DNA from 4 places in the Paenibacillus violae genome. Region 1 is predicted to be linked to each of the others. Evidence: riboswitches for the same ligand, from Rfam matches in the RefSeq annotation. Region 1 holds a riboswitch; each other region holds the start of a gene.
The links. A riboswitch is a leader RNA that binds a small molecule or an ion and turns the genes downstream of it on or off. The one in region 1 is predicted to bind cyclic di-AMP.
Positions count from the first base shown of each region.

Region 1 (7,791 bases):
CTAGCTATTTTCAGATAGATAACAATCTAGAGAGGTTGTTCCCATACCGGAGACAGCCTCTTTTTTGCGTTCAAAATGATTACCCGCAGGGCCGCTAATGATTATAAATGCTTGCTTAAACGGCGAATAAACGGCTCATTCGCAGATGGAGCGCTGCTGATTATTGCAGGCAATTTCCAGTCTCGATACGCTAACCATGTCAAAACAAACGAGGAGGACGAGTCAACGTGGAACTGACTTCTAGACCGGTAAAAGCGGATACGGCTGCGAGAAGCAAAGCCCGCACGAGAATCAACCGTTTGCTGAAAAACAAATGGCTGTATGCGATGGCGCTTCCAGGCATGCTCTACTTTATTATTTTTCGTTATTTCCCCATGTGGGGGCTGTTGATTTCCTTTCAGGACTACCAGCCGGCACTTGGGATGCTGCACAGCAAATGGGTGGGTTTCAAACATTTTGAGAGGTTCTTTTTCGATGCTTCATTCGCAATGCTTTTCAAAAATACGATTATTCTCGCCGTGTACAATCTGGTCTTTTTCTTCCCGCTGCCAATCATTCTAGCCCTGTTATTAAATGAAGTGCGCAGGGAAGTTTTCAAACGCAGCATTCAGACGATTGTCTACATCCCCCACTTCGTTTCCTGGGTGGTTGTGGTTGGGATCTCCTACATCTTTTTCACGACGGAAGGAGGCATCGTCAACGACCTTTTCGTTTCATTGGGCCTGCCGAAAATGGAGTTCCTTATCTCAAGCGAGTGGTTTCGAACGATGATCGTTTCGCAAGTGGTATGGAAGGAAACAGGCTGGGGAACGATTATTTTCTTGGCAGCACTGGCCGGGGTGGATCCGCAGTTGTATGAAGCGGCAAGAATCGATGGCGCGAACCGTTTCCGCCAATTGTGGCATATTACGCTTCCTGCCATCCGCAGTGTCATTGTCATTTTATTTATTCTTCGACTGGGGTCGTTCCTGGATACCGGCTTTGAACAAATCTTCTTAATGCTGAACGCCATGAACCGCGAGGTAGGCGAAGTATTTGACACCTACGTTTACAACGTCGGGATTCAGCAAGGCCAGTTCAGCTACAGTACAGCAGTCGGATTGTTTAAGTCGATCATTGGGCTGGTGCTGGTGGTTGGGGCCAATCGGTTGGCCAAAAAATTCGGCGAAAGCGGCCTGTATTAAAGAAGGGAGTCATGTTTAATGATCAACAAAAGCATAGGCAGCCGCATCTTTGATGGCTTCAATTACACGTTTCTGGCGTTATTTGCTCTCGTCACGCTGCTGCCGTTTATCTACATTATCTCGGTATCATTTGCAGAGCCGGAAGAGGTGCTCAGACGGGGATTCATTTTGTTCCCTACTTCCTTCTCGTTGGAAGGTTACCGCTACATTTTCTCGACTCAAACGATTGTGAACAGCCTATTTGTGACGATCGGCATTACAGTGGTCGGTACCTTTATCAATCTTTTGTTCACCTCGCTGCTCGCCTATCCGCTTTCGAGGCAGGATTTTGAAGGAAGAAAGCTGTTTATGATGCTGATCGTCTTCACCATGCTGTTCCACGGCGGGATTCTGCCAACGTTCCTTGTCGTTAAGGCGCTTGGCATGCTGAACAGCTACTGGTCTCTGCTGATTCCCAATGCGATCAGTGCGTTTAACCTCATCGTCGTTGTGAGCTTTTTCCGTCAGCTGCCCGAGGGACTTGAGGAAGCGGCCAAAATTGACGGCTGCAGCGACGTGGGCTTGCTTTTCCGAATTGTGCTGCCTTTATCGGCGCCAGTGCTTGCTACGTTTGCCTTGTTTTATGCGGTAGGCCATTGGAACACCTTTTTCAACGCAATCATGTACATTAACGATTCGAAAATGTGGCCGATTCAAGTCTGGCTGAGGCAAATCGTCATCTTATCCCAAGGTGGAATCGGTGATTCGACGCAGTTTGATCAGAATTATATCGCGCCTCCATCACAAATCATTAAGATGGCTGTCATTGTCATTTCAACGGTGCCGATTCTACTCGTCTATCCGTTCCTTCAGAAGCATTTTGCCAAAGGAGTCATGATCGGTTCTGTAAAAGGTTGAACAGGCTCCCGAAAACTATTGTGATTGGGAAGCATTCATATAAAATAAGACTATGGGGAGGCATTGCCACAATGAGAAAATACGCGGGAATGAGAAAAAGCGGTTTGGCTGCAATGGGAATGATGGTTGGCGCTGCAGCGCTGCTGGCCGGTTGTGGAAACGAAGCGAGTCCAGCTGCAGGAGGGAATGCGGGTACTAGCAGTGCGCCTGTAAGCAAAGAGCCCTTGAAGCTAAGTGTCATGACACTCATGTATGCAGAGCCGCCCAAAGCGGACAGTGAAGTGCAAAAACAGATTGAAGCTTATACGAACACGAAATTGGACATCTCCTGGGTCCCCAACTCTTCCTACAAAGAAAAGGTCAATGTCACGATTGCTTCCGGCGAGCTTCCCAAGGCGTTGCTTGTGCAGAACAATAAGGATTCGAACATTTTGAGCGCTGTGCGTGCCGGCGTGTTCTGGGAAGTGGGTCCTTACCTCAAGGACTATCCGAATCTGTCTAAAATGAACCCGGCTGTTTTTGACAATATCAAGGTGGATGGCAAAATTTACGGCTTATTTCGTGCCCGCGATTTGTCCACCTATGGAGTTCTTTTCCGCAGCGACTGGTTGAAAAACGTAGGCTTAAGCGAACCGAAAACGCTTGATGATTTATATAACGTTTTTAAAGCGTTTACACTGAATGATCCTGACAAAAATGGCAAAGCGGACACGGTTGGTTTGACGGAAGAGAAAACGATGGACGGTTTTGGCGTCATAGCCTCCATTATGGGTGCTCCGAATTCCTGGGAAGTAAAGGAGGGCAAATTAAGTCCTGATTTTCTAGCGCCAGAGTATTTCGAAGCGATGAAATTTTATAAAAAGCTGTACGACGAGAAGCTCATTAAGCAGGACTTCCCTGTTCTGAACAATCAACAGAAGAAAGACGATATCAACCAGGGCAAAGCTGGAGCGGTGATTTCGAATATGATTGACGGAGCGGGTTATCAGGCATCGCTTTCCAAAACGTTCCCTGGCGCAGATATAGATGTTGTCTCCCGAATAAAAGGGCCTAAAGGCGAGAGATTGCCGGGCGGCGTAGGCTATAACAGTGTGTTTATGTTCCCGAAATCAAGTGTGAAAACCGAGGCGGAGTTAAAACAAATTCTAGGCTTCTTTGATAAAATTTCCGATCAGAAGATGTTGGATTTGCTGGGCTGGGGCATCGAAGGCAAACACTATAAGATCGAAGACGGCAAGCCGGTATTTATTGACCAAAAGCTGCAGGACACCGAAGTAGGCTCCAGTTATCTGCAGCTTCAAATCGCCAAGTATACGGCAAAAACGACGGGGAAAGAAACACCGCTCATGGAGAAATACGGCAAAATGATTAAAGAGAACGAGGCTATCGCGGTCAATAACCCGACGAATCCGCTCGTTTCCGAGACACAAACGACCAAAGGCAGCGAGCTGAAGCCGATCATTGACGACGCCCGTACGAAGTATATCTTGGGTAAAATCGATGAAGCAGGCTGGAAGCAAGCTATCGAGCAGTGGAGAAAAGCCGGCGGCGATAAAGTCATTGAAGAGTTCAGCGCGCAATACGCGAAGAGCGGCAAGTAAGGCAGCAAAATAGCAGAGGCGGCCCTAAGGTAGAGAGATCTACTTTAAGGACCGCCTCTTATGCGTATGACAGTTTAATTCCATCCTTTAGCAACCATCGGTTTCTTCTTCGTTTTCTTGAACAATCTATAAAATAAGCCGAGTTCCTTTTTCCGTTTGAGTGTGGCTTTGATACCTTCAAGCAGCAGCATTGATCTAAGTTCGTCGCGACGGTTTAACGTATGCAGTCTTTTGATAAATAGCTTGTCCATGCGAACATCCCTCCCATTCATCTATCTCCATTATAAACGGGATCTGCGAATTTGATTGTCGCTTTGTAGAGAGGGATTGCACTTGTTTTGTCGAAACTGGAGCGGGTAGCCCTCGATTTCCTTCAAGTCCCTATAGGCAGATGAATCACTGTACAGTATTATCTAACTTAGGGTGATATCATATGTTCATTTCTCCTATGCTTTTGCAAGACGCCAAAGATAATAGACCTTATAACAGCAAACATCATATTGCAGAACTTAAGTTTGACGGTTTTAGGTGCATTCTTTCTAATTTGGACAAACTCTATGTATATACGAAAGACAAGCAATTGGTTACGCATAAATTTCCTGAGCTGTTCCAATGCCCGATTCCCGAGGGAACGATCCTTGACGGTGAATTGGTTATTTTGGATGATCAAGGTAAACCGGACTTTGAAGCGATGTCAGCTAGATTTTTAAATCCGACAGACTTATCGCCTGTTGTATTTTTTGCATTTGATATTTTAAAATACAAGGGAATTGATGTCACTGAATTACCCTTGCTTAAACGCAAGGAGCTGTTGGAGCAAGCTTTCATCGAGAATGACAGGTACAAAAGGGTGAAGGTTTACGAGGGTAAAGCGGTGGATTATTTTGAGAAAATCCGGCAGGATGGGCTTGAGGGCATCATTTTGAAGTCGAAAAAAGAAAATTTCAAGTACGAGAGCAACAAGCGCTCCAGGCAATGGCAAAAAGTGATTAACTGGACTTATGCAGATGTTTATATTTCTGGTTACAGGAAAAATAATTTTGCTTTGCTGGCGTCCATTGATTCAGCGAATGGTTTGAAGATTCCGGTTGGGGTGATTGAGACCGGGGTAACGCCTCTGCATCAAAAGGCGCTCGATGGCGTGAAGCACCGCTTAGTCTACAAAGAGGACAATCATTTTGCTTATATGGAACCGCGGCTAATGGCCAAAATTAAGACGAAAAATTGGACGAGAAACGGAAGGCTTCGTTCGCCGGTTTTCATGGAATTTGTGATGTAAAAAAAGACTGGATCACCAAGGAGGAAGTGGTGGTGCAGTCTTTTCTCTGTACATGCTGTTGTTACATGCGTCTAAAGTTACCGGTGCTGCCGCTTAGCTGCTGCTCAGCGATTTGAATCAATCTTCTCGTAATGTGTCCGCCGATTGCGCCGGTATCACGAGTAGCCATGTAGCCATAATACCCGTCCTGAGGAATCTGAATACCTAGTTCCTGAGCGACCTCGTATTTCATTTGCTCAAGAGCTGATTTTGCTTGTTGCACAAGTAATGTATTGCTTCTACTGCTAGCCATTTGGATTCACTCCTTTATTTGGTGTATGAGTATTTTGTGGAAGTTATGGTTTTTTATTCATGGTTGTTGGAAAATTTTTTGTGGATCGATGATTACGCTTTCATAAAACGTTGGAAAATTTTGCGGCATGTTTTCGGAAAAACCCCGTGTTACAATCGGAAAGATCGATTATGGTCAAAAAACTTAGAAGGCCGAAGCTTCTTTGAAAGCACGGGGGACCCAATCTTTGGGGTGAAGTCGCTATGAACGCGACCGGGTGATTACTCTTTGACCCGAATCCGACAGCTAACCTCGCAGGCCGCAAAAAGGAGAGATTTCTATGTTAAAACGTTATAAACAGCTAGTCGTAACCGGTGCTATTGGACTAAGCGTCCTAATGAGTTCCAGCGCAGCCATGGCGGCATCCGCCACGTACACGGTGTCAGACAACGATACCATGTGGTTGATCTCCCAGAAGTATGGCGTAAGTCTCACTTCGCTGATTCAGGCTAACCCTCAGGTTGCCAACCCGAATGTGATCTGGTCTGGGATGACGTTGAACCTTCCTGGCAGCACAGGGACAAGCGGCGGCTCTCAAACACCAGCCCCGTCAGTGCCTGCTCCATCTACACCAGCTGCCCCATCAACGCCAGCTACATCTGCGCAATCCGCTTTTGCCAGCCAAGTCGTTACATTAGTTAACCAGGAACGTGTAAAAGCTGGGCTACAAGCGCTCACCAGCGATAGCGCCCTTACAGCTATGGCGTTGGATAAAGCCAAAGATATGTACAACAACGACTATTTTGATCATACGTCGCCGACCTATGGGTCACCTTTTGATATGATGAGCACTTATGGTATTCCTTATTCCTATGCAGGTGAGAACATTGCTAAAGGACAACCTACACCAGAGGCCGTAATGGAGGCCTGGATGAACAGTACGGGGCACCGTGAAAATATTTTGAACCCCAATTACACAAAAATTGGCGTCGCCTATTATAACGGAGAATGGGTGCAGGAATTTATCAGCAACTAATGCTCTATAGCGAATCCAAAAAACAACCCTTGTGATTCCCCAGTCGGGAATTCGCAAGGGTTTTATTTATATTTCAACTTGGCAACTCCCCACATCAAGAGTGGCAGAATGATCCCATGGAGGGGTAATAAATAAGGAATCGCGATTTTTTGTGGAAATAACACGGAACTATCGATAAAGTCCCGAGGGATCAAGGTAAGCAGCGCGATAACCGGTGCTACGAACCAAATCATACGTCGCCATTTTTTAAGGCCGAAACTTTGAGCTGTTCCATATGTACACACGAAAAAGTAGAGAGATACTTTAGTGAACACACTAATAATCCAGATGGCGATAACAAAGGAATCCAGGTTTTGAAAAAAGTCGAAATAGGAAATATAACGAATCAAATTAAAATAAGGATAGGTTTGGCCCGAAGGGGCGATGTGTCCAAATACGGAAAGGATTAAGAAAGTCGAAATGCTTGTTAACAGACCAGCAGCAGCAACCCCGAGTATGGCTGGTTTCACCCCATCTTGAGGCTTTGATAGAAAGCCCATGATGACGAGCAGAAGGATGCAGTCTCCAAGAAACGTTGAAGTCGGCAGCGCTCCTTTTAAGATTGTCATCGCACCGGTATCCACATAGAAGGGAAGGATATTGTTAATATGGACATTTTTTAGGCTCAGCAAGAGAGGAATAGCAATCCCAAGAAGGGTTAAAGGTCCTAAGATTTCGCAGCATCTCGCGATAACCTCTATCCCCGAGAAAGTTACATAAATCGCAACGAGGAGCATGCCTAGCATCGGGACAAGGATTGGAGTTTTGGGCAGAATAGTCGCAACGATGAACTCTGCGTACTGCCTTATAATGATAGCAAGCACGCTGTACCAGTAGATGAAATACACCACCGTAACCGTATAGCCGATGTATCGACCAAATAATCTCTTTGAAAATTCAACGATGGTTTGTCCTGGATGATATAGACTCAACCGTGAGCAAACATAAGCGACCCCTGCACCTATTCCGGTTGCGCAAACGGTTGAAAGCCAGGCATCTTGCTTCGCAGTTTGGATAGATGGATTTATTGTCAGTAAAATGGTCATCCCCAGCTGCATGGTCAATATCATCCAGAATAATTGTTTCCCGCCAATCTGCATGTCCGTAAGTGCTCCTTTAATGATCTAAAAGTTTACCAAGAGGGTAGAAAATGTAATTTACCAACTGCGTCGGACCTGGCATTCCCGGATTCATAACTAAAGCGATCGCTAGAATCCAGCATAAGGCTAAAATAGAGAGATAAGCCGCTTTCTCTTTGGTCGGCCTGTTTTTCAAGCGAAACCATTGAAAGAGAGTGATGATCAGGCACGCGGCCATGCATATGGGAATGTCATTGGATGTCATTGGATATACTCCTATTCCTCTTCCTTTTCTTTTTCCTCTCGGGATCGAGAAGACTTGATGCTGGATAGCCCAGGACGCAGCATTCTGGCATCCGATTGTACAGTAACTTCGACGTTTGGGAAGATCTCGTTCCAACGTTT
Region 1 covers NZ_JAWCUD010000006.1:48,518-56,308, forward strand. The annotation lists gene RQP52_RS18030 (ABC transporter permease) at 327-1,184, shown strand; gene RQP52_RS18035 (carbohydrate ABC transporter permease) at 1,203-2,081, shown strand; gene RQP52_RS18040 (extracellular solute-binding protein) at 2,153-3,682, shown strand; gene RQP52_RS18045 (hypothetical protein) at 3,757-3,933, opposite strand; gene RQP52_RS18050 (ATP-dependent DNA ligase) at 4,131-4,961, shown strand; gene RQP52_RS18055 (alpha/beta-type small acid-soluble spore protein) at 5,023-5,253, opposite strand; cyclic di-AMP (ydaO/yuaA leader) riboswitch at 5,433-5,568, shown strand; gene RQP52_RS18060 (CAP domain-containing protein) at 5,573-6,268, shown strand; gene RQP52_RS18065 (GerAB/ArcD/ProY family transporter) at 6,331-7,407, opposite strand; gene RQP52_RS18070 (hypothetical protein) at 7,424-7,651, opposite strand; gene RQP52_RS18075 (Ger(x)C family spore germination protein) at 7,663-7,791, opposite strand, start outside.

Region 2 (7,791 bases), on a different contig from region 1:
GCTCAGTTGGTAGAGCACCTGACTTTTAATCAGGGTGTCGTAGGTTCGAATCCTACATGACTCAGTTTTTTTTTGTTTTATGCGGTCATGGCGGAATTGGCAGACGCGCACGGTTCAGGTCCGTGTGGGCTAACCCCCCGTGGAGGTTCGAGTCCTCTTGACCGCATCACCAAGAGCTTTCTTAATTCCTTTTACAGGAGTTAAGGAAGTTCTTTTTTTGCATATCTATTTCTAAATTTCTGTTGACATTGATTATTATTATCACTAATATCATGGTATAGGCGGTAGATATGAGCGGTGGAGGTTATGACATGAAAACGATTAAATACTGCTGCAGAAATGAGAAATTCGGATCCAAACAAATATATAAGTCATTGAAAAATGAATACCCTGATTTGAAGCAAAAGAAGAAGGATTGCCTAGGAAACTGTAAGCATTGCAAGAAAGAGTGCATCGCGATGATCGGCAAAAAGAACTTGATTTGCGCCGCTTCGCCTGACCTACTATATGCTCAACTCAAGCAGATTATTGCTGAATCCAGGGCTGAAACTGTCATGGCCTAAGTACATAATCTTTGTAAAATTTATGACTTCCGTTTGTATTTGTATATGAAGTTCTGGTAATCTTGTATGTATGGGGATTTGCAAAAAATAACCATACAGAAAGGATGTGCAGCACATCATGTTAAAAGATGAACTAACGGAAGCGCTCAATGAGCAGATGAACTATGAATTTTACTCCGCGCACGTCTATTTGGCCATAGCTGGTTATTGTGCAGCAGAAAGCTTGGATGGGTTCTCGAACTTTTTTATCGTTCAAGCGGAAGAAGAGAAATTTCATGCAATGAAGATTTTCAAATTTATTAATGATCGCGGGAAAAAGGTTACTTTCGCCGGCATGGATACGCCTGTGAATGAGTACAAATCGATTCTCGACGCTTTTGAGCATGCATACAAGCATGAGCAGGAAGTCACTAGACGTATTTACCATCTGTCTGATTTGGCTCTCAACGATCGCGAGCATGCGACGATGCAGTTCCTCAAATGGTTTATTGATGAGCAGGTAGAGGAAGAAGCGATGTTCGACAGCATTATTAGCAAGTTGAAACGAATCGACAAAGACAGCAATGCCTTCTTCATGTTGGATGCGGAATTTGCACAGCGCACGTTCACTCCACCAACCGGGGAATAATTACATACGATACTAAGGAAGACCGAAACTTACTTTTTCGCCGTTTACAGCGAAGGGTAGGTTTTTTCTATGTTTACTGACGTATAGCTGTCAGGGTTTCTTTTATATACTGAAAGAAAAAAAGGAAGTGGCGCATGGAAAAGTTAGATTTAGCCAAAGTCTACAAATCCTATTACACAGCTCCGACGAAACCACAGCTAATTGAATTTGGACCTGTTTGGTATGTGACCATCGTAGGAACCGGGGACCCGAATGGAGATGTCTTCGCACAAGCGACTGAAGCGCTCTACACGCTTTCTTACAGTATTAAGGGCATTTATAAGATGGAGGAGAAAGACTTCACTGTGGCCAAGCTGGAGGGCTTGTGGTGGGTAGATGGAGATAGCCGGAACGCGCTCGAGGTGCCGAAGGAGCAGTGGTGTTGGAAACTTATGATCAGGATGCCCGATTATGTTACTTCAGAGAAAGTGGAGGAGGCTCGAGTTAAAGCTTTAGGCAAGAAAAAGGAGCTAGATTTGCTTTCAAGTATTGTATTTGAAAGCTTGCATGAAGGAAGCTGTGTCCAGATGCTGCATATGGGTCCATATGCTTCCGAGCATGAAACGCTAAGTCAAATGTACGAATTTATGGAGACAAGCCATTTAAGCATTAGCGGCCTCCATCATGAAATCTATTTATCTGATCCGAGGAAGATTGATCCTTCGAAAATGAGAACTATTTTGCGTTACCCTGTTAAGGTGGCAGGAGTGGTGAAGGGGTGATTTTTGCTGTAAAATAGAAGAAAATGTCGAGCTGTTGGGAGGGAAGGCGATGCGGACAAGGCATATATCCGTTATTGGTCATGTAATCGGTGTGCTGGTGATTTGGATAGGGCTTATGTACCCTGCCTCTGCAGCCCAAGCCTCCTGGCTCGATAGGGTGAAGGATATCTATCAGCTGCCTGAGAATGTGGAGCAAATTCAGAAAGATTACGAGGCAACGAAACAGCAATTAGAGGAGCAAAAGGACAAGCTCTCGGAAACGATTCGGCATTCGCAGGAAACCGAGGAAAAGCTCCTTCAGCAAAACGAAGCGCTTCAGAAAGAAAATGAACTCCTGCAAGAGCGTTTAAAGGCCATGGAGCAGGTTGCAATAGATAAAGAGAACCGGAATCGGAAGATAACGAATATGGTTATCGCGGTGGTTGTACTTGTAGTGTTGTATTTTGTACTCGGGCGGGTGTTTCGTTATGTGGTCTGGCGGAGGCAGAAGCGTCAAATGAGATAGGAGGTCTGAGAGGCGTGGAAGTTACTTTCGAACATGCAAGCTCACACGCAAAAATGGCCACACTGCGCATCGAGAAGGACGAATCGATCCATGTGCTGCATCCGAGCCAAATCATAGCTTTTCAAGGGAAGTCTGAGCAAAGAGAGGATTCTTTGATGAAGCTGCCCAGCATGTACCGCAAAAAACGTCTGATTCAGTCGCGCGTGTATGGTCCTGCTCAGCTCATGCTAGGCTTGCCAGAAGGCTACAGTATGTCTGTGGTGCCTATTGGCGATGAGGATGATCTTTTGTACGAGTTTCGGCATGTTCTGTTTTATACCAGCGGTGTCAGCTTTACTTCTCACTTACAAAATGTTAAAAATACGCTGATCACGCAAGATCTCGTGAAAATGCAGTTTAAAGGGCCGGGAACGCTGGGACTTTTGACCGCTGGTCCGTTGTATCAGATGGCTTTGGATCCGAAGCAGCCTTTATATGTGGATATTCATTGTCTAATTGCGTATCCTCGGAATGCAGCACTGCGTCTTTGTGTATATGGCAATACATTAGCGAGCCAGCATATGAATTATCATTGGGAGATGACAGGGCAAGGGCATGTGCTGCTGCAGCCATGCAAGCCGGATCGTAAGTTGGATGAGCATATGAAAAATGATAGCTTATTGCGGCGAATTGCAAGGGAAGTGCTGCCTTTTGGCGGTATTTTTATAAAATAAGCGATTGGTAACAAAAAACATTTGCATTTGTTCTGAAATCCTGATATATTATTCCTTGTCGCCTCTGAGAAAGAAATCAAGTGACAAGCAACACATACCGTGCGGAAGTGGCTCAGCGGTAGAGCATCGCCTTGCCAAGGCGAGGGTCGCGGGTTCGATCCCCGTCTTCCGCTCCATATTTTAAGCGCCCTTAGCTCAGCTGGATAGAGTATTTGACTACGAATCAAAAGGTCGGGAGTTCGAATCTCTCAGGGCGCGCCATTTTAATTAAGTTATAAGCGTTTCGGGATGTAGCTCAGCTTGGTAGAGCACCTGCTTTGGGAGCAGGGGGTCGCATGTTCAAATCGTGTCATCCCGATATTTACGCGGGTGTAGTTCAATGGTAGAACTTCAGCCTTCCAAGCTGGTAGCGTGGGTTCGATTCCCATCACCCGCTTCAAACAAGAGATCACCTTGGGGTGATCTTTTTGTTTTGTGCGGGTAAGGGAAGAGAACCCACTAGGGGTTCGACCGTCCGTGAAGACAGCTTGAGTAATCCCGAGTAGGACGCGCAGAGACACGATACAGCTATGGGGACCATCCTAACGAAATGCCCGAGCCCGCACGTTTCTTGGCAAAAGTAGATGAAAGCGGTATACTTGTTTTGTTAACGTGTGCATTATCGTGAGACTATATCAATGAAATGAGGTCGGCGACTATGAAGGCGAAAAAGCTTGGACATGCAGGTTTTGACATCTCAAACATAACTTTTGGCTGTTGGGAGCTTGGAGGCGGCCCCTGGGAGTTCACGAACGACCAAAATAATATCGAGCTCATCCGTAAAGCGTTCGAGCTGGGCATCACAACGTTTGATACAGCTGAAGGCTACGGCAATGGACACTCGGAAGAGATCGTCGGTGCTGCTTTGGCGGATATACGTAAGCAATGCATTATTACGACGAAGGTGAGCAGAAGCAATCTAGCTCCTCAAGATGTAAGAAGATCGGCAGAAAACAGTTTGAACCGTTTGAAGACTGATTACATAGATGTTTATTACATTCACTGGCCAAGTTTTGAGATCCCGGTGCAGGATACGCTTGGTGAATTTGTGAAGCTGAAAGAAGAAGGCTTGATTCGGGCTATCGGCGTTTCGAATTTCTCTTTGGAGCAGCTGAAAGAAGCGGTAAACTATGCGCAAATCGATGTGATTCAGCCGGAATACAGTTTGCTGCACAGAGCTATCGAGCCAGAGATTTTGCCATTCTGCCAGAAACATAACGTTGGTGTAATGAGCTACAGCTCGATCGCCAAGGGGATACTGACAGGCGCGTTCCATCTTCATGGCAGGACGCTGAAAGAGGGAGACTTCCGCAAGGAGAGAAGGCTGTTCCTACCGGAGCATCTGGAGGCGGAGAAAGAGCTTTTAGCTGTCATGAAAGAAATGGCGGATGCCAAGGACGCTAACGTAACACAGATCGCAATTGCTTGGCTGCTGCACCATGAAGCACTTACTTCGGCTATTATAGGGACACAGGATGAGCATCATCTTGAAAATAATATCAAAGCGGTCTCATTGTCATTATCCGATTCAGAGGTAGCAACTTTGAACACAGTCAGTGATCGTGTGCTATCCGTAATTGGCTACTCCTAATCGCAAGCAAAACCACCCTATTGGGTGGTTTTTTTTGCCTATTATCCCGTGTATTCCGTACGCAATATGCGACAAAATCTATTGGTAAAACTTACCGTTTTGCAAAGCTTGTACCTACCAATTAAACTATGCTAGTCTAACATAGACAAAAAATGCCGAATCTTGGAGCATCGCAAGCTCTGGTACGGGGGACTTCTTTATTTGGGGTGAATGAGCGCTGCTAGCTGAGCGTACTAGGGAAAACCTCTTCCCGAACCCGTCAACTAACCTCGGAGGCGTCAAGGAGGCAAGGTTTTGAAATCTTTTTCTTCACGTCTTATTTGTTCATGCGCACTATTATGCGCCGCAGTACCGATGTTTACAGCACACTCCGCTCAGGCTGCATCCACGCCTACGGACAGCCCTGTCAAGGTGCAAGTCAATGATGAGCTGCTGAAGTTTCCGGAAGTTCAGCCTTATATTGATAACAAGGGCATCATGCAAGTTCCACTCCGAGTGCTATCTGAGAAGCTGGGCTATCAGGTGAGCTGGGAGAAGCAAGAGGACCAAATCGAGGTCACACTGGTTAACAAACAGCAGTCCATCTTACTTATTACAGAGCAGCAACAAGCGCTTGTGAACAGTAAGAAGATCAGTTTGGAAAGCAGTCCAACCGTGTACCAAGGGAATACATATGTTCCACTGCGTTTCATCACGGAAACCTTCGGTTCGCCAATTGAATGGAATGAAGCCAATCAGATTGCGATTGTGGATGTGGATGGAAAATCACACAAGCCAGCCTGGATTGCGCCGCCACCACCACCAGCACCTAAGGTTGTAGCCGCGGCCGCTCCCGTTGTTCCGTCAGTGAGTGAGCAAATTATTCAGACGGCAAACTCCTATATGGGCGTGCCTTATGTATGGGGTGGGACGACGCCGAGAGGATTTGATTGCTCCGGTTTTGTGCGATTCTTGTTTCAAGCGAAGGGGATCGATTTGCCCCGTACGTCAGCGGAGATGCACAGTGAAGCAGGTACGAAAGTGACGGATTTGAAAGCCGGAGATTTGGTATTTTTTGCTTCAAAAACAGTGAATCACGTAGGCATTTATCTTGGCAACGATCAATTCATTTCAGCGACTACATCCAGAGGCGTGGCTGTGGATAGCCTTTCGAGCGCTTATTGGAGCGCAAGGTATGTCGGAGCGAGAAGAGTTCTGTAAGGATAGGACTATCGAACACTTGTTTCTATGTTCTTTCGAATGAAAGGCATAGAAGGCAGGTGTTTTTTTTCGTTCGCACAATCATGCGATTTTTATCGAAATTTTATGGTTTTTAGCCTATAATGAAGAAATGTTTGGAAGAAAGAAAGAGCAGGTGAACACGAGCGCATGCAATTAAGTGTCTGGAAGAGTTGGTTTCATAAAAAGAGACATTCGAGTGTAGCAGATAGCATGTATACCGTGGATAAGGGACCTGCAATGCCAGATGAGGTCAGGGAAGTTATTCAGCAGTTTTTCCGTACATACAATCATTTCAAAGGGGCCAGAAGCCTGCAAACGGATACGTTTATCAAAGAAGTATTTTATGCAACGAAGCAGGATCCGAGAGATCAGCGAACAGTTGAAGAAATGGAAGCCTATATTCAACACAAGAATGTGCTGCGATTGCGCTTGAAATCTTATGTAGTCGATGAGTATCTTAGTCTAGGCGAAAAAATATGTATGATTGGTGTTACGAGGGAATTTAGCAACAATCACAAGAATCGCGTCTTGTATTTTCTCATTAAAGAAAACGATTCCTGGAAGTTTCACCATATCGCAAGGTCGCATCATGGCACCATTTTAGATAAATTTCAAATTAAAGAACAAACAGGTTTCGTCGTAGGCAACGATAAAGCCGCGCTCCTGTTCCTTACACACTCCAGTTCGTTAGATGCCTCCACGTTTATTACGGGAGATTATGTGCATGCGGAGGGGTATTTGGAAGTGGAACAAGAGTCGAGCAGCCATTTGTATTATAGGGTTGTGCGAATGAATCGTGTTCACTAGAACGATAAGATGATGCCACAAACCGTGAGGGTAAGCTTTGCTCTATCGAGTAACGCTTATTTGGCGTTTGTCCAAGGTTACCTTTTACTTCTTTTAAGTTCACGAAGCGAATAAAAAGTGCCTCTCCAGTAAATGCCGCCTTGTTTCCAAGTAAGCCAAACGGAGCGAACGATTGTATAAACAAGCAGTGAAGCGCTGACCGGAAGCAGATAGGCCGAATCACCTCTAAGACTCATTAATCGGGACATTAGCTTGCGATAGAGCCAGATTTGCAGGATAACCGCAACCGCATAGACGGCTCCGCGCCAATCCCAGAGGAAGAGGAGGCCAAGCCAGGGGCATATAAAAAAGCCGATCTGTCCCAAACAAGCTAGCAATGCGACCATATAGCTGTAACGAAAGCCGGAAAACAGGTTTTTTTCCAGTCCAATTACCGCATCTTTGAGCGAACGGTACCATTCCACTTGAAGCAGGTGTTTGGCAGACAGCACTCTTTGGCGATAACCTGCTCTTTTGAGGAAGATACCTAACTGTAGATCATCGTCAGGTCGTAAAGCGATCGCTTTATGCATGCCAATCGCTTCGTAGGCGCTCCGGCTTACCATATTAAAGGCTCCGATACCGATGCCCGGTCCTTTCGCGTTGTCGATATTCGCACGCCAAGGTCGAACGAACAAAGAAAATGAGAACAGAAAGAAATGGACGAATCCTTTGAGTAAAGCGCCTCTCGCAAACATATTGGGGGTCAGCGTGAGATGGTGCACATCCTGTTCCTTCATATAGGTGACTGCGTCGGTTATCGTACCGGGAGCGAAAAGAATATCCGCATCTGTAAAAAGCAAATACTGCCCTCTAGCCTGGAGATACCCTTGGTATAGCGCATGGTTTTTGCCAAGCCAACCATCCGGCAGATGCGTGATGTGAATGATTTGCAGTTTGGTACGGATGTCCTGCTTACCTTCC
Region 2 covers NZ_JAWCUD010000017.1:349-8,139, forward strand. The annotation lists tRNA gene RQP52_RS32930 (tRNA-Lys) at 1-64, shown strand, start outside; tRNA gene RQP52_RS32935 (tRNA-Leu) at 82-166, shown strand; gene RQP52_RS32940 (DUF1450 domain-containing protein) at 312-563, shown strand; gene RQP52_RS32945 (ferritin) at 682-1,191, shown strand; gene RQP52_RS32950 (GyrI-like domain-containing protein) at 1,326-1,952, shown strand; gene RQP52_RS32955 (hypothetical protein) at 2,002-2,457, shown strand; gene RQP52_RS32960 (AIM24 family protein) at 2,472-3,170, shown strand; tRNA gene RQP52_RS32965 (tRNA-Gly) at 3,272-3,346, shown strand; tRNA gene RQP52_RS32970 (tRNA-Arg) at 3,355-3,431, shown strand; tRNA gene RQP52_RS32975 (tRNA-Pro) at 3,455-3,528, shown strand; tRNA gene RQP52_RS32980 (tRNA-Gly) at 3,536-3,606, shown strand; gene RQP52_RS32985 (aldo/keto reductase) at 3,868-4,800, shown strand; cyclic di-AMP (ydaO/yuaA leader) riboswitch at 4,944-5,093, shown strand; gene RQP52_RS32990 (C40 family peptidase) at 5,095-6,000, shown strand; gene RQP52_RS32995 (hypothetical protein) at 6,169-6,828, shown strand; gene RQP52_RS33000 (glycosyltransferase) at 6,906-7,791, opposite strand, start outside.
Region 2: it holds a riboswitch for cyclic di-AMP, as region 1 does, so the genes downstream of both, RQP52_RS32990 (C40 family peptidase) here and RQP52_RS18060 (CAP domain-containing protein) in region 1, are expected to answer to the same signal.

Region 3 (7,791 bases), on a different contig from region 1:
ACGGACCTGAACAGATACTGATTGTGCTTATCACCATAAGCACCGCGGCTCTTTGGTACTCGATACCGATCGGCGTGGGTGTGCTCATTCTATTATTGGCTCTCATTTTGTCTTATCGGCAAATTATTTTCGCCTATCCCCATGGGGGCGGGGCCTATGTCGTTTCGAAGGAAAATTTGGGTGTAAACGCCGGCCTTCTCGCAGGAGGCTCCTTGCTGGTGGATTACATCCTAACCGTAGCGGTCAGCATCTCAGCGGGGACAGACGCAATTACTTCTGCCTTCCCGTCGCTCCACCCCTACAATGTGAATATTGCTATTCTGCTCGTTGTCGCCATCACGATTCTGAATCTCAGAGGGATCACTGAATCTGCCTCCATCTTGGCCTATCCCGTCTACTTATTTATTTTGGCGCTGATTATATTAATCTGTGTAGGCTTGTATAAAGGGGTGACTGGCACAGTTACACCTGAGATGCATGCTCCTATAGGAACGCCGGTTGCCGGGATTACTTTGTTCTTGTTATTGAAAGCTTTCGCATCGGGCAGCTCGGCCTTAACAGGTGTGGAAGCAATCTCCAATGCCATTCCGAACTTCAAAGACCCGGGACCGAAGAATGCCTCCAAAACCTTAGCGGCCATGGGATTGCTGCTTGCCATTCTGTTCTCCGGCATCGTGTATTTGGCTTATGCCTATGGCATTGCGCCTAAAGCGGAGGAAACCGTCGTCTCGCAGATCGCCTCTCAAACCTTTGGGAGAAATTACATGTACTACTTCATTCAAGGCACGACAGCGCTGATCCTTGTGCTTGCCGCGAATACCGGGTATTCGGCCTTTCCTTTGCTCGCCGTTAATTTGGCCAGGGACAAATATATCGCTAGAATGTTCACGATCCGAGGGGATCGATTAGGGTATTCGAACGGGATTATATTTCTGGCGATTATGTCGATCATTCTGATTATTGCGTTTAAAGGCAGAACGGAGCATCTTATTCCGCTGTATGCTGTGGGTGTGTTTATTCCCTTTACACTTGCGCAAACAGGGATGCTCGTCAAATGGGTGCGCGAAAAGCCCAAAGGCTGGATCGTTAAACTAACGATCAATTTGATTGGCGCTTTGATTAGCTTTACCGTCATGCTGATCTTTTTTATCACGAAGCTGGGGCAGGTATGGCCGGTGTTTATCTTCCTCCCCTTGATTGTTTATACGTTCCATAAAATCAAAAAGCACTACGAGGCCGTGAGTGAGCAGCTGCGGATCACGACGTGTGAGCCTTCTATCCCGATCAAGGGGAATGTGATGATCGTGCCTGTCGCAGGAATTACCCATGTCGTGGAAAATTCCATGAATTACGCGAAATCGTTAGCGCCAGATCAGATTATTGCGGTGTATGTGGCCTTTGATCGGGAGGCAGAGAAGCAGTTCCAAGAAAAATGGGAGTGTTGGCAGCCGGATGTGCGGTTAGTCACCCTGCACTCCCACTATCGGAGCATTATTCAACCGTTGACGAAGTTCATCGATACTGTGGAGCATAAGGCGAACGAGTCGAATTTCCGGGTAACCGTCTTAATTCCGCAGTTTATTCCCAAACGAAACTGGCAGCACATTCTCCATAATCAGTCCAGCTTACTGATCCGCGCGTTTCTGCTGTACAGGCGGGATCTCATCGTGACGACGGTGCCGTATCATTTGAAAAAGTAGCTGACCATAAACGTACAGAAATCGGCAGTAAAACGCCATTTCTGTACGTTTTTTGTATGTCAGGCTTTCCTACATCGTAGGACTCCCCGTTTTGATTCTTTTCCCAAGGTGGTGCTCTCTTTGCACCCTTCGAATGAACGCTTGAAGTTCCTGCTCGGTTTCACACACGGCCGCGTGCTCTAACCAAAGGAAAAACCTTTTTTTCGATATGGCTGAAGCATGCAGAGGAAAGGTATTTCTTGATTTGACAACATACAAGCCAGAGGGAACATTCTTCCAAGGTGCTGTGAAATTCATGCGAATTGACAGCCTTGATCGCTTCTCCCAGTCTTGCTCCTTTTGTTTATTTCGTATGGATCTGTACATGTTCATGATCACGTAATGCTCCGAGATTTCGGTCAAATTGGCATATCCGGCTCGTTGCGCTTTTTGAATAATGTCTGATTTCTCCTTAGAGAACCAGTACCCGACAATAACAGGGAAACGGTTAGCCTCTTCTAACCATAAGACGCCGAACCACTCGTAAGTTAAGGGGATCGGATTTAACATTTCGGGGATTAACCCTAAATAATAACGGGGAGCGGAAGCCATCGTTATTTCTCCTTTGCACGTAAGACCTGACAGCAATAATGTGTGTGTTCTGCTCCTCAATTGTAAGGCTGAGAGGAATAAAAATGGGGTAAAGAAAAGCGGGGTAACCCATAAAAAAACGATAAAAATGGCGTAAATGGAAGAAAAACGAAGCTTGAATAACGAGAATTCATGCTTTAATTGTTTGAAAGCGCATCCACTCGTCTATATGGCAAAAAGAAGGTCGCGGTACGTTTTACAAGGCGGATCTCCGAGGCGTAAGATTCAGAGCATCAACTTCACAACAAGTTGATAACGCTGAGTCCCCACAAGGGGAACGGGGGAACCAATAGAGGACGGATACAGATCAACGTCTTCGCGGGGTGAATCCAAGGCAAGCTCCGGCTTGCCAAGGTAGGGCGCTTCCAAGCCCGAATCCGACAGCTAACCTCGTAAGCGAATTGGGAGAGAGCCAACGTTCTATGTGCTAATTACAGCTTGCTTGTTATACCAAGCTGCCAAGAAGCCCGAGAGCAGGGAGTCTCTGCTCGCAGGCTTCTTTTTGTTGTCCAAAAAATGAGGAGAGTGAATCTACACATGGTTCCCGAATGCAAGATTACCCGAATTGAATGCTATCGCTTTGATGATGAATTATCCGATAAACTGCTGCCCGGACATGGCCGCGACTGCCATTGCGGCATCCTTTCCATCTCAACAAGCTTGGGAACAAGCGGTTTAGGAGATTATGAAATTCCTTGCGGCAATCTAAAGGGAGATTTCGTTCAATGGGCTGTTGTCTTTCAGAAACTCAAAGGGCTTTCCCTTGAGGACGGTTTGCAGTATGTCCGTCAGAAGAAAGAGGCATGGGGAGAAGTAAGGACTCATGTGATCGAGTCGGCATTAACTGACTTGTCAGATAAGCTTCAACATAAATCTATAGGCAACAAAGAGTTGGATGTTCTATCGAATCGTTCATATATCTTTGACCATTCAGAGGCCTATGTCTCTTTCTAAGCATGCGCATTTTTATGTTTTTTTTATATGCACGCTAAGGATTCTTTACCTCATTTTTATACAGTTCGGCGTTACAATGAGTCAGGAAAGGAAGCGATGAAAGTCATGCAAAGCGATTTGCTGCTAATAGCTGCGCCAACCAAGGCAGGCGAGGACTTTATGAAACAAATCAGGTTGGCTGGGTTTCCTTATGTTGCATTAACGAACAACAAGATGGAAAAACTCAAGCTAGAAGGGCAGGGAGTAAAAAAGATCATCCAGGTGGATACATCATTACCGGGTTCACCCCATATCCCCGATTATCCGATCGGGAGCATTATTCTGTTCGAAGAAAGCTTGACGTTATGCTGCCGCTATATTCAGATATGCCGCAGTTGGACTTCAGGGCCGATGTATGTGATTACCCAAAGTGTAAATCCCCGATTGATTTATAAAGGGTTAGGCGCTGACTACGTTATTTATTCTAAAAATGGTGATGTGAAGTTTCTTCTATCATCTCTATTACAAACAAATAAATTAGGTTCTGTCTGATCTGGAGGAGGTGCGCGATGTACAACGATGTAACAATGGTCTTATTAATGGCATTAACCTTTCTGGGATTTTGGGGATTTATGAAATTTTGCGAAAAAGCGTAAGCTGATGCTTTCGATGCGAGTTTTTGAATGAAAACTTATAGGAGGCAACCAAATGATTGTGATTGGACTAATTGCGCTAGCGATCATGGTGTATCTCGGTTTTGTTTTAGTGAAGCCGGAGAAATTTTAATGGATAAATTAGAACTTATGTAAAGCAGGGGGAGAACCTACTATGGGTATGGGATTGTTGCAAGTAGTCATCACACTGGTGATTATCATGCTTTTGGTGAAGCCGGTGGGCAGCTACTTGGTGAAAGTTTTCGGTTATGAAAAGAGTGGTCTGGATCGTGTGTTCGGCCCCTTCGAGCGTATGTCCTATCGCCTAATGGGTGTTAAAGAAGACGAAGCGATGGGATGGAAGAAGTACTTAGGAGCTGTATTAATCGTCAACTTTGTCATGATGATCCTCATGTACGCCGTATTTCGGCTTCAAAGTTTTCTGCCGTTTAATCCCGATGGGATTGGCAACGTATCTCCAACAATCGCTTTTAATACTACGATTTCCTTTATTACAAATACGAACTGGCAAGCTTACAGTGGTGAAAACACGCTTTCCTATTTCTCTCAGATGGTAGCCATTACGTTCCCGATGTTTACATCGGCGGCAACCGGATTCGCCGTAGCGGTAGCTTTTATCCGCGGATTAGTGGGTCGTCAAGATAACCTCGGAAACTTCTACGTGGATATGACTAGGGCGATTACTCGCGTCTTTCTGCCGCTTAGCTTCATTGTCGCTTTAATTTTAGTTTTTCAAGGCGTCCCGCAAACCTTGCTGGGAGCTGTTCAAGCGACAACGATTGAAGGGGCTGAACAAACGATTACTCGCGGTTTAGTGGCTTCCTTGGAATCGATTAAGCATATCGGTACCAACGGTGGCGGATGGTTCGGAACGAATGCTGCGCATCCTTTTGAAAATCCAACGCCGTTTACCAACATGATCCATATTATTTGTATGATGCTTCTGCCGACTTCGCTCGTATACGCATTCGGATTAATGATTAAGAACAAGAAACAAGGTTGGACCGTCTTCGCGGCCATGGGAATCATCTTCCTGGTCATGCTGGCGACGGTGTTCTACGCAGAGTATAAAGGCATATCTGCTGTGGATGCGATGGGCGTTCATGGGAATATGGAAGGCAAGGAAGTTCGATTCGGATTATCTGAAACAGCGCTTTTCACAACTGTTACGACAGCAGCTACAACAGGCTCTGTTAATGCGATGCATGAATCGCTTACACCGCTAGGAAGCATTGTTCCTTTTGCGGAGATGATGTTAAATAACGTATTTGGAGGCAAAGGGGTCGGCTTATTAAACGGACTGCTTTATCTCATCTTGTCTGTATTCATTTGTGGACTGATGGTTGGACGTACGCCAGAATTTATGGGCAAAAAGATTGAAGGCAAAGAAGTGAAACTGGCTGCGATCGCGATTCTGACGCATCCTCTCATCATTTTAGCACCGACGGCTTGGGCGTTGATTCGTCCTGAATCGGTCACGTCCATAGCGAATCAAGGGATGCATGGCCTTTCTGAAGTTCTGTATGCTTTCACCTCCGGTGCAGCCAATAACGGATCTGCCTTTGGCGGTTTGAGCGCTGGAACGAACTTTTATGCGATGAGCATTGGTCTTGTCATGCTGGTTGGACGATATATTTCCATTATCGCCATGTTAGCAATAGCAGGCTCACTTGCTACTAAGCGTGTTGTGCCCGTTACAACAGGTACACTTCGGACGAATACGCCTTTATTTATGGGGATTTTGATCATGATTATTTTAGTTATCGGTGCTCTAACGTTCTTCCCGGCGCTTGCATTGGGACCGATTGCTGAACATTTGGCAGCGCGTTAAGGATAGACGTAATAGAGAGGGAGGATTTACATGGCAGTGGAACGTAAAAAAACATTAACAAAAGAAATTGTCAATCAAGCTATTGTGGATTCATTTAAGAAATTAAATCCATGGGTAATGATTAAAAATCCGGTCATGTTCGTCGTAGAAGTAGGTACCGTCATTACCTTTCTATTATCACTTGCACCTGACCTATTTGGCTCGACGGAAGTAGGCAGGGCTTATAATATCGCGGTCTTTCTGATTCTGCTCTTTACTCTGCTTTTCGCGAACTTTGCGGAAGCACTGGCAGAAGGGCGCGGCAAGGCGCAGGCTGACTCTCTACGGAAAACGAAGTCCGATACGAAAGCTCGTCTGGTTCAAAAGGATGGCTCCTACAAGGAAGTGTCTTCTACTACACTCCGTAAAGGCGATATCGTTCGTATTGAAATCGGTGAGATCATCCCATCCGATGGCGAAATCATTGAGGGCTTGGCTTCCATTGATGAATCCGCCATTACAGGTGAATCTGCTCCTGTTATTAAAGAAGCGGGAGGCGACTTCTCTTCCGTAACCGGCGGTACACGGGTAGCGTCCGACTATATCGTTGTCAAAGTGACGACCGATCCGGGTGAATCTTTCTTAGACCGTATGATTGCTCTTGTGGAAGGCGCGAAACGGCAAAAAACGCCGAATGAAATTGCTTTAACAACACTGCTTGCCGTATTGACGCTGATCTTCTTGATCGTCATTATGACCATGGTGCCAATGGCCCAGTATTTGAATGTGAAACTGGAGATTTCCACGCTGATCGCGCTGCTGGTCTGTCTGATTCCGACAACCATCGGCGGTCTCTTATCTGCGATCGGTATCGCCGGTATGGACCGTGTAACGCAGTTTAATGTGCTTGCGATGTCCGGTAAAGCGGTTGAAGCCGCAGGCGACATCGATACGATGATTTTAGATAAAACGGGAACCATCACCTTCGGGAATCGCATGGCGTCCGAATTCGTTCCTGTAAGTGGCGTGACAGCCAAAGACATTACGTTTGCTTCTCTTCAAGCTTCTGTTAAAGATGAAACACCGGAAGGGCGCTCCATTGTTGAGCTTGCCAATAAACTTGGCGAATCCTGGCAAACAAATGCTTACGAAGGTGCGGAAGTTGTCGAGTTCACGGCTGAGACGCGTATGTCGGGGCTTAATCTCGCAGGAGGCTCCAAAGTACGTAAGGGCGCTGTTGACGCGATCAAAAAATATGTAACAGCTTTAGGCGGTAAAATTCCTAATGATCTGGAGACGATTACGAACCGGATTGCTAAGGCCGGAGGCACTCCTCTTGCTGTAGCAATTAATGATCGAATCTACGGTGTAATTTACCTCAAAGATACTGTAAAACCGGGCTTGAAGGAGCGTTTTGCCGAGCTGCGCTCGATGGGGATCAAAACTGTCATGTGTACAGGGGATAACCCGCTGACAGCTGCAACAATTGCTCTTGAAGCAGGCGTAGATGAGTTTATTGCAGAGGCGAAACCGGAAGATAAAATCGCTGCGATTAAAAAGGAACAGCAAGAAGGCAAGCTTGTAGCGATGACAGGCGACGGAACGAATGATGCTCCTGCTCTGGCGCAAGCGGACGTAGGTTTGGCGATGAATTCAGGCACCATGGCGGCGAAGGAAGCCGCTAACATGATCGATCTGGACTCCGATCCAACCAAACTGCTTTCCGTTATTTCCATTGGGAAGCAGCTGCTGATCACGCGCGGAGCTTTAACAACCTTCTCCATCGCCAATGATATCGCCAAGTATTTCGCGATCATTCCTGCGATGTTTATCCTGGCGATGCCGCAGCTGCAGGCCTTGAATATTATGAATCTGGCATCGCCGGAATCGGCTATTCTATCCGCTTTAATTTTCAATGCCATCATCATTCCGCTGCTGATTCCAATTGCGATGAAGGGCGTTAAGTATCGCGCAATGTCAGCGGATCGATTGTTGTCCCGTAATGTTCTGCTATATGGGATTGGCGGGGTCATCGTACCGTTCA
Region 3 covers NZ_JAWCUD010000005.1:37,675-45,465, forward strand. The annotation lists gene RQP52_RS16175 (APC family permease) at 1-1,700, shown strand, start outside; gene RQP52_RS16180 (hypothetical protein) at 1,770-2,291, opposite strand; cyclic di-AMP (ydaO/yuaA leader) riboswitch at 2,577-2,745, shown strand; gene RQP52_RS16185 (hypothetical protein) at 2,868-3,284, shown strand; gene RQP52_RS16190 (hypothetical protein) at 3,381-3,815, shown strand; gene RQP52_RS36490 (potassium-transporting ATPase subunit F) at 3,972-4,049, shown strand; gene kdpA (potassium-transporting ATPase subunit KdpA) at 4,098-5,768, shown strand; gene kdpB (potassium-transporting ATPase subunit KdpB) at 5,799-7,791, shown strand, end outside.
Region 3: it holds a riboswitch for cyclic di-AMP, as region 1 does, so the genes downstream of both, RQP52_RS16185 (hypothetical protein) here and RQP52_RS18060 (CAP domain-containing protein) in region 1, are expected to answer to the same signal.

Region 4 (7,791 bases), on a different contig from region 1:
GTTCATGACATTATGGCCGAAGAAGCGCCTAATGTTGCGATGGTTTGGTCCCCTAATTTCTCGCCGTCGAATACGATTGATGACTACTATCCAGGGGACTCTTACGTAGACTGGGTTGGTTTCTCTTTGTATAACACACCCTATTCAGCAGATAAAGAGCAGCTAAAAGGAACCGTAATTGATACCTTCACACCTCTCTACGAGCGCTATCGTCATAAGCCCATTATGATTTCAGAGGGCGCTATTGCTCACACCTACCTGCCTACGAACCAAACGTACTGGAGCTGGGCTGAAGGACAACTGGGCTATATGTACGGTTTACTGCCGCGATTGTTTCCGCAGGTAAAAGCGATTACCTACTTTAACTTCAGTCGAGCTCAAGCGATTCGAACGAATGGGCCTTATGTGTATGATATCGGGGAGAACCCCTTCATGGACGGCTTATATCAACGGCTCATCCAATCCGATTGGTTCCTAGGTAAGGTTCAGACAGGCGTTGACCCCATACAATATCGCTATACGCCTGTTACCGATCAATCTCTTCCTACTGGCAAACAAACTGTTCTTGTTTATCCTAAGCTTGAGAACGAACGGGGTGAACCCCCATTTGCTATCGCCATTTACCAAGGCAATCAGCTTCTTGGCGTCAGTTATGAGGCTCCCTGGGATATAGACATTCAAGTGAATGTGGAATCAGCGGCAGAACCTTGGTACGCCGTCGCTTACAATGATAAGATGGAGCCCACTGCTGTCAGCAAAAACTAAATGAAATTGGAGTTTTCTATTTTATTTTCACTGAACATAGGCAAAAATAGCCGCTGTTTCCTCTATTCAGGAAACAGCGGCTATCTATTATCTATCTCAAAAGGCAAGGTCGTTTGTGGTCAAATTTCCAATTGGGAATATAAAATTGCATGGCCAGCGCATCATCACGCGCTCCCAAGCCCTCTTGGTTGTATAGCTGATGCGCCTTTTCAATGGCTTCCATGTCAATTTCTACTCCCAGACCCGGCTTGCTCGGAACATCCACCATGCCCCCAACAATCTGAAACGGCTCCTTGGTTAACTGCTGTCCATCCTGCCAAATCCAGTGTGTATCAATGGCCGTAATTTTCCCCGGCGCTGCGGCTGCCACATGGGTAAACATCGCAAGCGATATATCAAAATGGTTGTTCGAGTGAGATCCCCATGTAAGCCCCCATTCCTGACACATCTGAGCTACTCTAACAGAGCCCTGCATCGTCCAGAAATGTGGATCAGCTAACGGAATGTCGACAGATTGCAGCTGAATCGTATGGCCCATCTGGCGCCAATCGGTAGCGATCATGTTCGTTGCCGTTGGAAGGCCTGTCTCACGCCGGAACTCGGCCATGATCTCACGGCCTGAATAACCGTTTTCTGCACCGCATGGGTCTTCCGCATAAGCCAATATGTGATGCTGATCACGGCATAGGTGAATCGCCTCAGCTAAAGACCATGCCCCGTTAGGGTCAAGTGTAATTCTGGCTTGAGGGAAACGTTCCGCCAGCGCAGTGACCGCTTCAATCTCCTCCTCACCGCGCAGGACGCCACCTTTTAACTTAAAATCGTTAAAGCCATATCGTTGATACGCCGCTTCGGCAAGTTTCACCACGGCTTCAGGTGTAAGCGCTTCCTCGTGACGCAGTCGAAACCAGTCATTCGGAGCATTTTCAGCGCCCTGATACGGAAGGTTTGTCCGATTTCGGTCCCCCACATAGAACAAGTAGCCTAACATTTCTACTTTATCGCGCTGTTGACCTTCTCCTAGCAATGCTGCAACCGGTACATCCAAGAATTTACCTAAGAGATCAAGTAATGCCGCTTCCAACGCCGAAACGGCGTGTATTGTGATGCGTAGATCAAAAGTCTGCAAACCGCGTCCTCCCAGATCCCGATCAGCGAATTGCTTGCGAACTTTAGTAAGAATGTTATTGTATTGGCCGATCGATTGACCGATAACCAGTGGGCTTGTGTCTTCAAGCGTTTTACGAATATTCTCGCCGCCCGGTACTTCACCAACGCCCGTATGACCTGCACTGTCTTTGAGGATAACGATGTTACGTGTAAAGAATGGAGCATGCGCTCCACTTAGATTGAAGAGCATACTATCGTGCCCTGCAACTGGAATTACTTTTAGTTCGGTAATAATTGGCGTGCTGGACGCTTGATTTCTCGATTGCTCATTTAGCAGTTCTTGTTTCATGGCTGATCTCTCCCTTTCCAATGGATGAATACCAGTTTAATGAAGATGACAACTAATTCGCATAACTTAAGTTAAATTGTACCACGTCATCTAGCTCCTAAGTACTTAAATAACTTTTATTCACATATTTTTGTTAGGGAATAATATGCGCTTCGCTGGAGAGGACGTTGAAATGATGATTCATTATAAAAAAATGAAGATCGACGGCTGGGAGTTATTTTTTCGCCAAGCCGGTAGTCCGTACAACCCAACCATCATCCTTCTTCATGGTTTTCCAAGCTCATCCCATATGTTCAGGGATTTGATTCCTCAACTCACAGACCGATTTCATGTCATTGCTCCTGACTATCTAGGGTACGGAAATAGCAGTATGCCTTCCGTTGAAGAATTTGCGTACACCTTTGAGAATCTATCACTTATGATTGAAAAGCTTATAGATAATCTCTGTATTTCTCACTATATTTTGTACACCCATGATTATGGAGGTCCTATCGGCTTCAGACTGGCTGTACGGAATCCGCATCGTATTCTAGGATTCGTTATTCAGAATGCTGTGGTTAGTGAAGACGGATTAGGGAAACCGTTCGATCTTTTCAAAGCACTTTGGGCGGATCGAAATCCTGCAACTGAAGCGGCCTTTGCCCAGCTTGCAACCTTTCATTTTACAAAAATGCAGTATGTAACGGGCGTGTGTCATCCCTATCGAATTAGTCCCGATGGTTACCTAATGGACCAGTTATTTTTGGATCGACCCGGTAATAGCCAAATTCAGTTGGAATTGGGCTACGATTATCGGACCAACGTCGAACAATACCCTGTTTGGCAGCAATACTTGCGAACTTATCAACCTCCTACGCTTATAACCTGGGGCAAAAATGATTTTATTTTTACGGTGCAAGGAGCTCTTGCTTTCGGAGAACTATTAACATGTGTGGAAACTCACTTTTTATGCGGGGGACATTTTGTTCTGGAAGAGCAAAGTCAGCAAGTTGCGGAGCTTATCAAGTGCTTTTTTGGCCGTATCTATGCGCGAAAATAAACGAAAAAGGAGCTGCCGTCAGGCAAGCTCCTTCTCTATTGTTGAAAATCGTTAATTCGTATGGCTGATGTACGCTCTGAGGCAAGGATACGGACCACTGAAAATATGCGCCATGGCTACGATAAAGTTAAGGTGATCCAGTAAAATTTGGAGAGTGGTTCCGACGAGATGGGCTAGCGATTGTTCAACCGCTAATTCCTTTTCTGAACTCAGTTGGTTAAGCAGCTCATTATTTTGAGCGACCGTTTTACTAATTTCCATTAACGTCTGTGTTTCGACGTCTGATGGCCGGTAAGCCAAATTCGGAAATTGAATGTCGTACGTCTCCAACCGCTGTTTCAAATGAAGAATCTCATGTTGGCGCTGTACGGAATCGTTGGCTCTCTTCCATGGAAAAAGATTCTTCCATTCTTTGGTTACTTTCATAAGCAGCATGTCTAGTTCCTCCTATTTTCTCTAGAAGAGAAAAAGGAAGCGAGGGAATAGAACCTCAAATCACAATGTTCCATTGAATGTTTCTATCCATTTCTTTCTACGCTGACGAAGTTAGCTGACGGATTCGGGTTGAAAGTTAACCCTAACACTTCACTTTGTGTACTCACCCCAGGAAACTTGGTTCCCCCGCTTCTTTAATCTAAAGAATTAAGCGTATTTTATCAATTTACTCCAATGTATACCGAGAAGCAATAGTAATATTTTCTTATCTATTCAATGTCCTTAGTCATACATCCCTTGTAACCATAACATGATCCGATCTACTACCTCCATATATCTTTGCCCAACAAGCAATCCGGTGTGAGTCGTATCCCAAAGTCCTGTATACTCTGCATGGAGATGCTCCGCTGTCGCCTTTCCCCGCCGGTCATCCTCTTCACGATTAATTGCTTTAATAACCAAGGCTGGATTAACCATCAAACTGCTGTCTATCGATATCCCACCGCTTGCCCCCAAAGAGAAATAAAAATCGTTAAATGCTTTTAATGACTCCACAGTTATATACTTTCTCTGAAAATTAATGTCATCCATTGATTCATCTATACTGGAATTCTCTTCTCGGGATGGTGCGGGCATTAATACTCCTGTTGTCCTTCTAGCTATTTCTTTGTAGGGTACAGCTTCATAAACTTCCTTACTTATGCTTGTATCGATCACCACTAAGCCTGCAAGTTCGTTGGTTTCAGCCAGCTTCTGGCTCAAAATTCCTCCCATGCTAAATCCTATGAGTATCGGTGGAGCCTCACACTCGGCCAAAACCTCTTTCATATCCTCCAAATAATCTTCGAATGTTACATTTGTCAAATCGAGCACTCTACTTTTGTAGTGACCTCTCAAATTCATAACATAGCAATTCCATCCCTTGTTTATAAAGTGTGGGATGTATTTGCTCCACATCCAACTGCCCGTGTAGGCACCGTGTACAAATAAAAGCGGAGGTTTTTGGGAGGCTTCCTTCGGTAGCTCCTCTCCCTCGAAAATTTCTATAAATAGATCATTTTCTCCGATATATTTCACACGATGATCTGGCAAATCTTTTGTATAATCTTTCATGATAAGTTTCACCTCGTTATATAGTTTGACATCAAACTATTAGTCTAAAAAAATTTAAAAATTGTTATAAATTTTCGTTAGAATTCTCAGTAATTCTTCCTTTTCTTTATCCGTAATGTCCATGTAAAATACATCTAACATTTTTTCTGAGATGGTTTCAAATATCGGTTTCAGTTCCTCCCCTTTTGGCGTTAAGGCAACATAGACGACCCTTGAATCTACGGTGTCCCTTTCCTTTGTCACGTATCCTAGACGGACCAATTTATCTACGAGTGCAGTCACTGTAGACTTATCTTTATCAATTTTCTTGGCAATCTCCGCCATAGTCAATCTAGGCATCTTAAATAGAGCAAAGATAATATCCCCATGTGAAATGGCAATATCGTCGACCCCATATTTCGCCATCTCGGCTATGATAAACCGATTGGTCTTTTCTCTGATTCTGGAAATAATTGATACAGCGTCTCTTGGTTTCATATCTGTATTATAGTTTGACATCAAACTAATGTCAAATATATTTGAGGCAGCCGATGCAACTAGCCGGCTGCCTCGAACATTGTCACAAATCCACTTTATACATACAAGGAACGCCCTCCATATCAGAGGTAAAGATGATAAATGTGCCATCTGGAGAAAAAGCCGGATGCGGATGAGCATCCTGTGTGTTACCGTATGACTTCCAGCTAGTTCCATGGGAGCATAAACGCTCTTCTTGCCTCCGTTCTACATCCACTAAATAGATGAAGTGCTGCTCGGGCAGCTGCCCGTCCCCGACGATCATCGTATGATTGGCATTCGAAATAAAGTGGCAATACTTAGAGCAATTCATCCAGATTTCTTCCTCTAATGTCTCCGAGTCCATGAAACGGATACTTTCGTGATAGAGATCATCTTTATGTCTGTACACATAAGCGAATCTAGAGCCATCGGCAAGCCAATATTCATGTGTGATGAGCTCATCATGCGTCTGTTCCTTCGCACAGCGCAGCAGCGTCCCGTCCTTTTGGACTAGCCAGAGTCTGGCATCAATCAAATGCCCAGGACCTTCATGACAAAATAAAATGGTTGATGGGTCATTGGGACGAATTTGCGGATGCCCCAGCCAGCAGTCCAGCTCCTCATGCGCGATATGGCTGGTTCGCTGTTCGATATCCAGGTAGATGATTCGGCAGTGCGGCTTCGCTGCCCATTGTGGCTCGAAGTTGGACCAGTCCCCTTTGCCCGGTACAACATCCTTTTCATTAATTTCGACCAGAACGAGATACTTGTCATCTGAGCTGAGGCCGGGATTCGCATTGGATTTCCAGCCTGCAGGTGATGTATAGAGAACGTCTTCCTTCAGCGTCGTCATATCCAATCGCATAATCCGCTGATCTCGGCAATAGATCAAGTAGTTATCGTCACTCGTCAGACTGCAGCTGAAATCGTGAATATCGGGTCCTTCCGTTAATTGCAGAGCCGATCCATCGTTCAGATCCATCTTGTAAAGCTGACGGAATCCCTCTCGCTCACTAGCGTAAATGAGATAGCGATTGTCGTTTGTAATCATTTTATAATAAAAATAAGGATGATGATTTACCTGCTCCGGGGCTGTCAAACGAGTCATAGATCGGCCCGTGTAGGCATCGACAAACGGATGGAACTCGTTACGAATCGTAGATCCTTTAGCCATCTGTGATCACTCCATTCTCTTAATGTTAGGGACGAGGCCGCAGCATTTTCATCTTCTCAGCAGGTTTAAGCGGTAAGGTCAATTGAAGCGGCGAGCGGTTAGGGGTACGGAATACCGCCCGAACCTCTGCGTTCGCTTCTAAGACGGAAGCCGAAGTGTCGAGCTCTTCTCCTTGTTCGCCCAAACGCCATGCAAACAGAAGCAGCGCTTCCTGCATACGATCAAAAGCAAATCTCTTCCGCTCGCCGGCGTAGATAACATAGTCAAGGAACAGTTTATCCTGTTCCTGCCTGAGCTCCCAGCTTGGCTGTTCCCCGTCAAAGGCTGCGAATATTCTTTTCACCTGCAGCGTCTGCTCTGCTACGTGTACTGTAGCTGCTTCGGCTTCTCGCGAGACAGCTTCTGCCCTAACCTCATGCAGGCTTCCTCCAATCTCAAAGCGAACTCTTAGGTCCGCTGATTCGATGGCACCATCAATGGGATCGAGCCCAATGTGCGTATTGCCGCCATTTGTGCAAAATCCGATGCCGAACAACACATCCTTCCCCTTTTGAACACTGGAATAGATACCGGAAGAATAGTCATAACCTTCGTTCAGCAGGCGCAAATGAATATAGGTAGATGCATCACCGTTGCGTACATAAGCTAGCAAATTGCGGCGCTGATTCCACATCACATCTTTGCTGAAGGTTCCCACACTAACCGGCCCTTCCATATACGTAGTTGCTTGGTTAACAATGTCGCCAGCCTCGTCTTTGCTAATTGTTTGTACATGTTCCGCTGTCTCTGTTCGTTTGAACGCCGGTATGTACTTCTCAGGACATCCAATATCATTGCCATACCAATCCAGATTGTATGTCAGTTGATCGACTGGCATGAAGTCCAACTCACCTCGGCTGGCAATCTGCAAGAAGGATAAAACTTCCGGCGTCATCATCGTATGATAGGCACGGCTGTGCGGGCCTGACCATTGCTTGCTGGGGACATGGAAATGCTCGGCCACCATCCCCCATGCCACATCCAGCATTTCCGAGCTGAGCTGTTTCGCTTCCGCAACTCGGGTCGCTGTATGAATGCTCGACAATTCCTGTATCGCCACGATCGTATATGTCGGACTGTTATACTCCTGGAACGTTCCCAGCTGTTTCGTGTACTCGCTGAAAAGACGTAACCGCTCCAAGCCATAATTCAAGTACTTTTCTTCGCCATAGACCTCGCCTGTAAGCAACGTAACGAAGGCGCCCATTATGGCAATGTTCGTATAGCTAGGACCGACATTTCGCTTGATAATGGCGTCGCATGCACAAT
Region 4 covers NZ_JAWCUD010000002.1:423,200-430,990, forward strand. The annotation lists gene RQP52_RS08875 (glycoside hydrolase family 26 protein) at 1-765, shown strand, start outside; gene gudD (glucarate dehydratase) at 857-2,224, opposite strand; gene RQP52_RS08885 (alpha/beta fold hydrolase) at 2,400-3,263, shown strand; gene RQP52_RS08890 (hypothetical protein) at 3,315-3,698, opposite strand; cyclic di-AMP (ydaO/yuaA leader) riboswitch at 3,785-3,922, opposite strand; gene RQP52_RS08895 (alpha/beta hydrolase) at 3,981-4,811, opposite strand; gene RQP52_RS08900 (MarR family winged helix-turn-helix transcriptional regulator) at 4,866-5,309, opposite strand; gene RQP52_RS08905 (oligogalacturonate lyase family protein) at 5,371-6,483, opposite strand; gene RQP52_RS08910 (hypothetical protein) at 6,509-7,791, opposite strand, start outside.
Region 4: it holds a riboswitch for cyclic di-AMP, as region 1 does, so the genes downstream of both, RQP52_RS08890 (hypothetical protein) here and RQP52_RS18060 (CAP domain-containing protein) in region 1, are expected to answer to the same signal.